2 regions of the Colwellia sp. MB02u-14 genome follow, and region 1 is predicted to be linked to the other one. Evidence: predicted binding sites of a transcription regulator. Region 1 holds the regulator's gene; the other holds the start of a gene.
What was found. The regulator LexA, encoded in region 1, represses DNA repair genes until DNA is damaged. The targets are predictions, from matches to a motif close to TACTGTATNNNNATACAGTA.

Region 1 (4,442 bases):
AAAGTCATCAGTTCATCCATTGATGCGGAAGCGTTAAGAGACGCTTTCTCAGCAGCAGCAGCTTGCGCATTAATTTCGTGTTGCTCATCGAGCCAAAGAGCATAATCAGCTTCAGACTTTACTTCGACAACAATAGGCATAAAACCGTGATCTTTACCACAAAGCTCAGCACACTGACCTCGGTATATCCCAGGCTCGTCAACTTTTGTCCATGCTTCATTAATAAATCCTGGGTTAGCATCTTGCTTTACTGCAAAAGCAGGTACCCACCAAGCATGAATAACATCGTCAGAAGTGATTAAAAATCGTACTTTCTTATTAACTGGAATGACAAGGTGTTTATCAACCTCGAGTAAATAATTTTCACCTTTGACTTTGTCGCCGGCATCAACACTAAGGTGTTTACCTTCTTGTGTTTCATACTGTGGTCTTGGCGTAGATAAAACGGAGTAGAACTCAATATCTTGATCAAAATATTTATAATGCCACTTCCACTGAGAACCTGTGATCTGAATGGTAACGTCAGAATCGTCGTTATTTTCCATTTCGATCAGTGTTTTCGTTGCTGGTACAGCCATAGCGATAAGAATGACAATGGGAATTGCTGTCCAGAGAATCTCTACTTTTGTACTTTCATGAAAATCTGCTGATTTAGCCCCTTTGGATTTTCGGTGGAAAACCATTGACCAAAACATAGCACCAAAAACAACCACACCGATTGCTACACATATATACATTGCGAGCATATGTAGATCGTAAACATCTCTACTTACTTCTGTTACACCCTTGGTCAGATTTAATTGCATATCTGCCCAAGCTGAACTGGAAAGAACACTCCCCAACAACAGCCAACCTAGGTTACGTCTTTTCACACGACATCTCCTTCACCCTATAAAAGTTTAAAACTTGATACCTAGGACAAAACACATCCTTTAGTACGGATTTTTATTATTTTCTTAGCAATTTTGTTATCAACCAGTTAGCGTCAACAACATCGTCTTATATTTATATTTGTACACATTCCAAACTAGAATTACTTAAAAGTTGATCTGGGTCAATTTAAAAATCGAGCTATTTTAAAATAAAAACCAATAAAAACAATAGAGTATCAACTCTAATACAGATAAAAGCCTAATAACAAAGGGCTGTAGCCGTAGTATTAAAAATAAACAGCTGAGTATAAATACGCATATTGCAAAAATTGATCTTGGTTGTTTTTTAATCAGAGAAAGATAAAGTTGTTTGAATGGGCTTTAGAATGAAAATTATTCTTAGTAAAGAGAAAGGTTTGCATGAAAAGAATACGAAAGGTTAGAAAAGCAAACTTTAGCCTATTTTATACACTAAAGTTTGCCGAGCAGTTTGACGTAATTAATACTATATTTGTTAGATAAATTGACTTAGTTACCACCAAGTTTATTGGATAGGATAGGTTAACTTAATTACATCCAGTCTGCCGAGCGAATAACGCCAACAGCCAACCCTTCAATATTAAACTCTTGATCAGACAAATCGACTTTTATAGGAGAGAAGTCATCATTTTCAGCATGTAAGTAAACGATGTTACCTTCTCGTTTATAACGTTTAACCGTAACATTTTCTTCGACACGAGCAACAATTACTTGGCCATTCTGTACATCGGTCGTTTGATGAACAGCTAACAAGTCACCATCAAGTATGCCGATATTTTTCATGCTTTCGCCATTAACTCTCAATAAGTAATCAGCGGCTGGGTGGAACAAATTACCATCAACTTTGTAATGATCTTCAACATGCTCTGCAGCTAAAATAGGTTCACCTGCAGCCACTCTGCCGATTAAAGGTAAACCGGCTTCTTCCATTAACTTCTCAGTCAAACGAATGCCGCGAGAAGTACCTGGCAACATTTCTATATAGCCTTTTTTAGCCAAAGCTTTTAAATGTTCCTCTGCTGCATTTGCTGATTTAAAGCCAAAAAACTTGGCTATTTCAGCACGTGTTGGTGGCATACCCGTATCGCTTATTTTGTCTTTGATCAGATCAAAAACTTGTTGTTGTCGGTTCGTTAGAGGGCGTAATTCGCTGATTTCATTTAGCATAGGGAGCCTGTAAATTTACACAGTTGTTACTGTGAGTATATACAGGTCGTTATTAAAGGCAAGCTTTCTGGGATAATTATTTTTGAAAACTACCTGATTTTAAATAATGAATAACTTGCTCAATCACTTTTTCATTTTTCATCATAAACGGATGGGTTGTTTCCATTTCAATGTGATCATTCATACCATCAAGTTTGGTACTAGCAACCGAAACTTTACCATCATCTTTATCAGGAATAAGTGTTGATAATATCCAATTAATACTTTGATTACCGGCAATAACACCCAAATCAAAATTAGCATTGCCAAGATTACTAGGGATACTAAATTCGCCGGTACCTAATTGCATACCCGCATCACCATTGATGAAACTAAAACCAGGTGTATTTTTTAGTTTATCAACAACTTCACTGCCTTTGTTTGGTGGACCCAGCATCACGACTTTATTTAAATTAGGTATTTTGTGCATACTTAAATATTGGCGAACTAATATACCGCCCATTGAATGGGTAACAAAGTTAACTTGACGACTTTCACAAATTAATAGCGCTTTAGAAATCACTTTTTCAGCCAACTCTTCTATCGAATAATCTCTAGAAGGGTAGTTGATATTTATCACAAAATAACCTTCTGTCAATAGTCGTTTTTCAATAGCTTTCATGGAGTTAGCCGAACGTGCAAGCCCATGCAGTAAAATTACACATTCACCATTAGCTAAAGAATCTGCTGGCTCTTCAAAAGAAGCTTGAATTTTATAGCCACGTTCAACCGAAGTATCTAGGCTGTCTTGTTCAATCATATTTTTTAAACGAATTTCTGCATCAGTAATTTTTTTACTAAATTGTTCTTTAAGTAGCGCTAGGTCTGACTTAAGTGCTGCAATTTTTTCATTCATAGCTGCGCTCCATCATTTTTTATGTTGAACGTTAATTATTGACGCTTTATTCATTTCTGAAAAGAAGCGAGATAATATTTTTTAAAACACAATTTTAGTATCATATTAAAAGGGCTAATAACTTTAAACATCTTCCATTAGCATGCAGTTATACGTTTATAGGGAGTATAACGTTATGTGTTCTCGGTTTGGCAATAAATATTAATTTCTGCGCAGTGCTTTACACTGAGGTAACTCCCAAAGACGCATCGCTAACAACAAACCAATATGTTGTGGTTTGTCTAAAGGTAACAAGGCATCTTCCTGGTTTATCTTTACTACTGGCAACTATTTTCTCGTTTAGCATAGCCGATGTTAGCTAGTACTCGTCCGCAGAAAGCTCATCGCTATTTTGTTTTCCTGAAGCGAGTTCTCGACTAATTTTTTGAATATGGGTCTCAGAACTTTTTACTGATTTTTCAGTAGTCAGGTTCAATGTTTTTAAAGTATCGATCATCGCCAAATCGACATTTTTATTACTTTGTAACGCGTTAACCAGCGGCGTTAAAAAAGACGCCATATTTTCACTAAATAACGCCAAAGTTTCAGCTAATGCTGAATCATCTGGTTTTTCAATATTCACTTGCAGTTTAAGACTGGCAAGCGTTTCATTCAAGCTATCTAACGCTGCAGATTTAGGCTCTAACAAAGCTTCTCCTATTTGATTGAGCCCTTTTTGCAATAACGATATTTGGCTAGCAACAGCCGCAATCGGGTTATCACTATCACCCAAGCTTTGATAACGAACAAAATCTGCCTTAATTTGTTGCCAACGCACTTTTTCTTCACTGGTTTGATTGTTGCGCAGCTCGGCTAATTTAAGTAAATTTTCTTCAGCGCCTATGGTGAGTGTTTGCGCTTCACCACGATAATGATCGGCGATAAGCTGCTCGACTTCCTCTTCGGTCATAACCGGTACTACTTTTTCCGCCATCTTATTCATATTGCGATAGCTTCCTTGTAACTTGAACGAAGGCTCAGTGCGGTACTTATCGTCTTGGGCGGCAGAGGCAATGTACTGTTGATTGGCTTTTAATACCGTCGCTTGAATTTTACGAATACGTTTAATAACCGCAACTATTTCATTGACCTCTGCTTGCGAGTAATTATGCTTTAGCTCAGTTGTGGCAACTTGTTGGCCATCGGCAATTTTAACCAAGTTATAGAGGTCGTCCATATCTCGGGTCGCTAGTGGTGCGATATAGCGATTACTGGTTAAGCTATTTTCAATAAAGCTTAAAGAGAACTCTTCTTCTCGACCACTTAAGGTATCACCTAAGTTATAAATATCGGCTCGGTTAGCCAACATATCAGGAATGCTAAATGCTTCTCCTGATTCGGTATAAGGATTACCAGCCATGACAACTGCAAATTTTTTGCCGCGCATATCATAGGTTTTACTGTCACCATTCCAAACACCCTCCACTTTT
Region 2 (4,442 bases), on a different contig from region 1:
ATAGAATAGCTATATACAAAATAATTCTATTTGTTCTCAAAGCGCTGGGAAAATCTGAGAGGGAACTAACTAAGTAGACTTGGTATAAGTAAACAAGGTAAAATAACGCATTATTTTTATGCCAAGGAATTCCCGTTGAGCCAGCTTAGTTTTTCCACCTTAAAACTCAAACCTGAGTTAATTCAAAATTTAGAATCTATGGGTTATCAACAGATGACCGACATTCAAGCACAGAGCTTACCCACCATTATTGCCGGTGGCGATGTTATTGCCCAAGGTAAGACTGGCTCAGGAAAAACAGCGGCATTTGGCTTAGGTGTTTTAGAGAAGCTTGACGTAAAACGTTTTCGTATTCAATCACTTATTCTTTGTCCAACGCGTGAATTGGCTGACCAAGTAGCGAAAGAAATTCGTAAATTAGCCCGTGCTATTCATAACATCAAAATACTGACCCTGTGTGGCGGTATGCCTTTTGGTCCACAAGTTGGCTCACTAGAACATGGTGCTCACATTATCGTTGGAACACCTGGCAGAATCGAAGATCACTTAGGTAAAGGTACGTTAAAGTTAGACGATGTGAACATGCTCGTACTCGATGAAGCCGATCGTATGCTAGAAATGGGCTTTCAAGCGTCTGTTGATTTTATTATTAGCCAAATTCCTCAACAACGACAAACCTTATTATTTAGTGCGACTTACCCACCAGAAATTGCCGATATTGCTAAAAAAATAATGCAGTCGCCAACGAAAGTAACGGTTGAAGGCAACCATGAAGAAAGCACTATTTCACAGCACTTTTATAAAGTAGAAAATGACAGTGAACGAATCGATGGTATTCGCTTATTATTATTAAAGCATCAACCAGAATCGAGTATCGTTTTTTGTAATACCAAAAAAGACGTACAAATAGTTGTCGATGAGCTACGCAATTATGGTTTTAATGTACAAGATTTACATGGCGATTTAGAGCAAAGAGATCGTACTGAAGTATTAGTGCGCTTTTCTAATAAGAGTATCTCAATTTTAGTCGCGACTGATGTTGCCGCGCGTGGTTTAGATATTGATGCCCTAGATGCAGTTTTTAATTATCATATCGCTCGCGATAGCGAAATACATGTGCACCGTATTGGCCGAACAGGACGAGCAGGCAGCACCGGTATTGCTTGTTCTTTTTTTAGTGAAAAAGAAAGTTACAAAATAGGTTTATTAGAAGATTATCTTGACCGTACTATTGAAGGTGAATTACTGCCTGATGCTAGCGTATTAAACGCTTCAGTGTATGCGCCTAAAATGGCGACGATACAAATAGACGGCGGTAAAAAGCAAAAAGTTCGTGCTGGCGATATTCTTGGCGCACTTACTGGCGATAAAACTATTTCAGGTAGCGAAGTCGGTAAGATCCAATTATCAGATAACTGGGCTTATGTGGCGATTAGCCGAAAATTTGCCAAACAAGCCTTTAAAAAACTCAGTGACGGCAAGTTAAAAGGCCGTAAGTTTAGAGTGAGGTTGTTATAGTCACCACCGTAAAATAGTGCTTAAGAATAACGAGGTTTTATAAAACGATTGTATTTAATTAAAAACCTCGTATAGTACTGTATTCATATACAGCTTAAATTATATTGTATAGGCCGTTTTATCATCTATGATAAAACTATCAAGCGTAATAGTGATCAGGTAAGGAAAAGTAATGGCAGTTGAAAGTCGATTTGTCGTCATTAGACAAGGTGTGGAGGTAGAAACATTCATGGACAAAAAAGCAGCAGACGAGTATGACAAAATGCTTGATATGGCTGATAGCTTAGCCGAAATGTTTGAAGGAACCACATTAAATATTGATGAAAAAGTGCGTGAAGAACTTTGTATTTACTTAGCTAAAAATCGCGAAGAAGTGCTTGTTGCATTGCAGGCCAAAAAAGCTAAGCCAGAGACCCCAGCAAAGAAGAACGTAACCGCACCTACTGAAAAAGTAAAAAGTAGTGAATTACCTTTAGAAACTGAAGCAGTTGTAAAAGTAAAAGCACCACGAAAAGCTAAAGCAAGTTAAATGACTTGAATTTATGCACACCAACTTTAAATATATTTAGTTATGTTGCCATATCAGCTTATTCGTAGTGTCAAAAGAAAAACGGTTGGCTTACAGGTTAAGCACGGAAAAATAATTATCCGTGCGCCAAAATATGTATCCGAGCAAGATATTGCTTACATTGTTAAATCAAAAAGCATTTGGCTACACAGAAAAATTGCCGAACAAAACGCCCAACCTGCCGCTAGAAATGATCATTATCAACAAGGCAGCCAATTACTGATTAATGGTGAACGTAAGACCCTTGATATTCATTATGGGTTATTTCCTGACGTCACCTTTGATGAAGATATTATCATTGTCACGCTTTCTGACAAATTAAAAACAAAAATTGCAGCTGATCTAAAACAGCAAGATAAATATGTGAAGCAGCAACTTCAAGCTTGGTTAAAGCAACAAACTCACATTTATATTGATCAAAACCTGTGTCACTACGCAGAAAAGATTGGCGTTTTACCTAAGTCATTTAATGTAAGATTATATAAATCACGCTGGGGAAGTTGTAATAGTAGAAAAGAACTGAGTTTTAGTTCTTTATTAGCAATGGCACCTAAATGGATCATCGATTACGTAATAGTTCACGAACTTTGCCACCTCCGGCACATGAATCATTCAGCTGAGTTTTGGCAATTAGTTGTCTTGCACTATCCTAACTACTTGTTAGCAAAAGCTTGGCTAAAATCTAACCAAAATCAATTGCAATGGCCTACGATTTAACCACCACGTTCCCCTCACAGTAAAAAATAGGCACACAGATAAAGACTGTTCTAAGCTCAATTTAAAAAGTTTCAGTATAATAAAAATGAAAAAACCTAAGAATACCTAACCTTACAATAAATTATTGGCACGAATATCGCTTATCTTTTACCCACTAATTTAAATTCACCAGAGAATGACAACCTACTATCCATTGTTATTATCAAGAGATGAAGAGAGAAGAAATGAAACTAAAAACCTACAACTGGAAAGCAGCGGTAATTTATACCCTTTCTGCGATAATGTCGATTATGCTAATTACAGTGATATTTGGCGTATAATGAATGCAGGAAAGAAAATAATACATACAATAAGATTTCCTATTTTTTGTTAAATTAAGCTTTTGTTGATGTACTTTGTCAATAAAAGCTTAATTTAATGACTTTTTATGCTTTATTCATTAACAGTGCACATAATTTAAGGTAGATTAGTATTATAAAATAAAAATAATAAAGGAATACCAATCACATGAGCTTTTCAGTTCTCGTTTGTGATGACTCTAATATGGCGCGTAAACAAGTTTTACGAAGCTTACCAGAGCAACTATCTGCCAACGCACAATTAGCAAAAAATGGCCAAGAGGCCGTTGAACTTTTGCGAAGTCAACAATTTGACATCTTATTCCTTGATCTTACTATGCCTGTTTTAGACGGTTTAGGTGTTCTACAAACACTAAAAGATGAAAAAATCACACCAGCAATTTTTGTTATATCTGCTGATATTCAACCAGAAATGCAAAATAAAGTACTTGAACTAGGCGCGAAAGCTTTTATGCGCAAACCTGTTCAATTAGATATCCTTAATACTAATTTGAAAAATCACGGTTTTTTATGAGTGAACTTAATTTAAATGAAGATCAACAAGATTGTTTACAAGAAATAATCAATGTTGCTATGGGTCAAGCAAGTGACCAACTTGCAAGGTTCTTAGACACCTTCGTTTATTTGAAAGTACCCAGTATTGAACAAGTCAGTACGCTTAGTCTTATTGAAACCTTAAGTAATAACGAAAACTCTGCTGCAGTTGTCAGTCAGGGTTTCTTTGGTTATGAAGGTATTCGTGGTGAAGCGTTATTAGTTTATAAACCCAAAGATTCTGATCGTCTTGCCGACTTACTGGGTTATGAACCTGATGAGTTATCAGTGGAAGAACAGATTATTGACTTAAGTTCGATTTTAACAACCACTTTTTTAAATGTTTTTGCTAAGCAAATAGATAACCAAATGTCTTACAGTGCACCGCGTTTATTAGCCGGTTCACAAAGTGCTGTATCGGATCATCTTGCTCAACAATCTTTTAATTGGGATTTAGCATTAAAAGTTAAAATAACGTATCAAGTTACTGACTATTCATTTAATTGCGATATGATTTTGTTTATACCTGAATTGGCAATTAACAACATCAAAGCTGTTATCGACAGAATTTTAGAAGAATTTTAATGTCTCCAAATGATATTTGTACCGATATTACCAACAAAATAAACACCGGTATTTTGATTATTGATAATCAATACAACATTGTATTTTGGAATAGATACTTAGAAATTCATGCGAATAAAAAAACAGATGATGTCGTTGGACATAACCTTTTTCAAATTTTT

Region 2: H4J52_RS12000 (YebG family protein) is a predicted target of LexA. The motif match lies at 1,594-1,613, and genes of this name have one in related genera.

What each region holds. Positions count from the first base shown of each region.
Region 1 is NZ_JACGUX010000085.1:159,829-164,270, forward strand. It holds gene coxB (cytochrome c oxidase subunit II) at 1-872, opposite strand, end outside; gene lexA (transcriptional repressor LexA) at 1,443-2,078, opposite strand; gene H4J52_RS15940 (alpha/beta fold hydrolase) at 2,155-2,973, opposite strand; gene H4J52_RS20130 (hypothetical protein) at 3,175-3,300, opposite strand; gene H4J52_RS15945 (DNA repair ATPase) at 3,332-4,442, opposite strand, start outside.
Region 2 is NZ_JACGUX010000079.1:371,965-376,406, forward strand. It holds gene dbpA (ATP-dependent RNA helicase DbpA) at 136-1,518, shown strand; gene H4J52_RS12000 (YebG family protein) at 1,691-2,047, shown strand; gene H4J52_RS12005 (M48 family metallopeptidase) at 2,090-2,803, shown strand; gene H4J52_RS12010 (response regulator) at 3,311-3,676, shown strand; gene H4J52_RS12015 (chemotaxis protein) at 3,673-4,281, shown strand; gene H4J52_RS12020 (sensor domain-containing diguanylate cyclase) at 4,281-4,442, shown strand, end outside.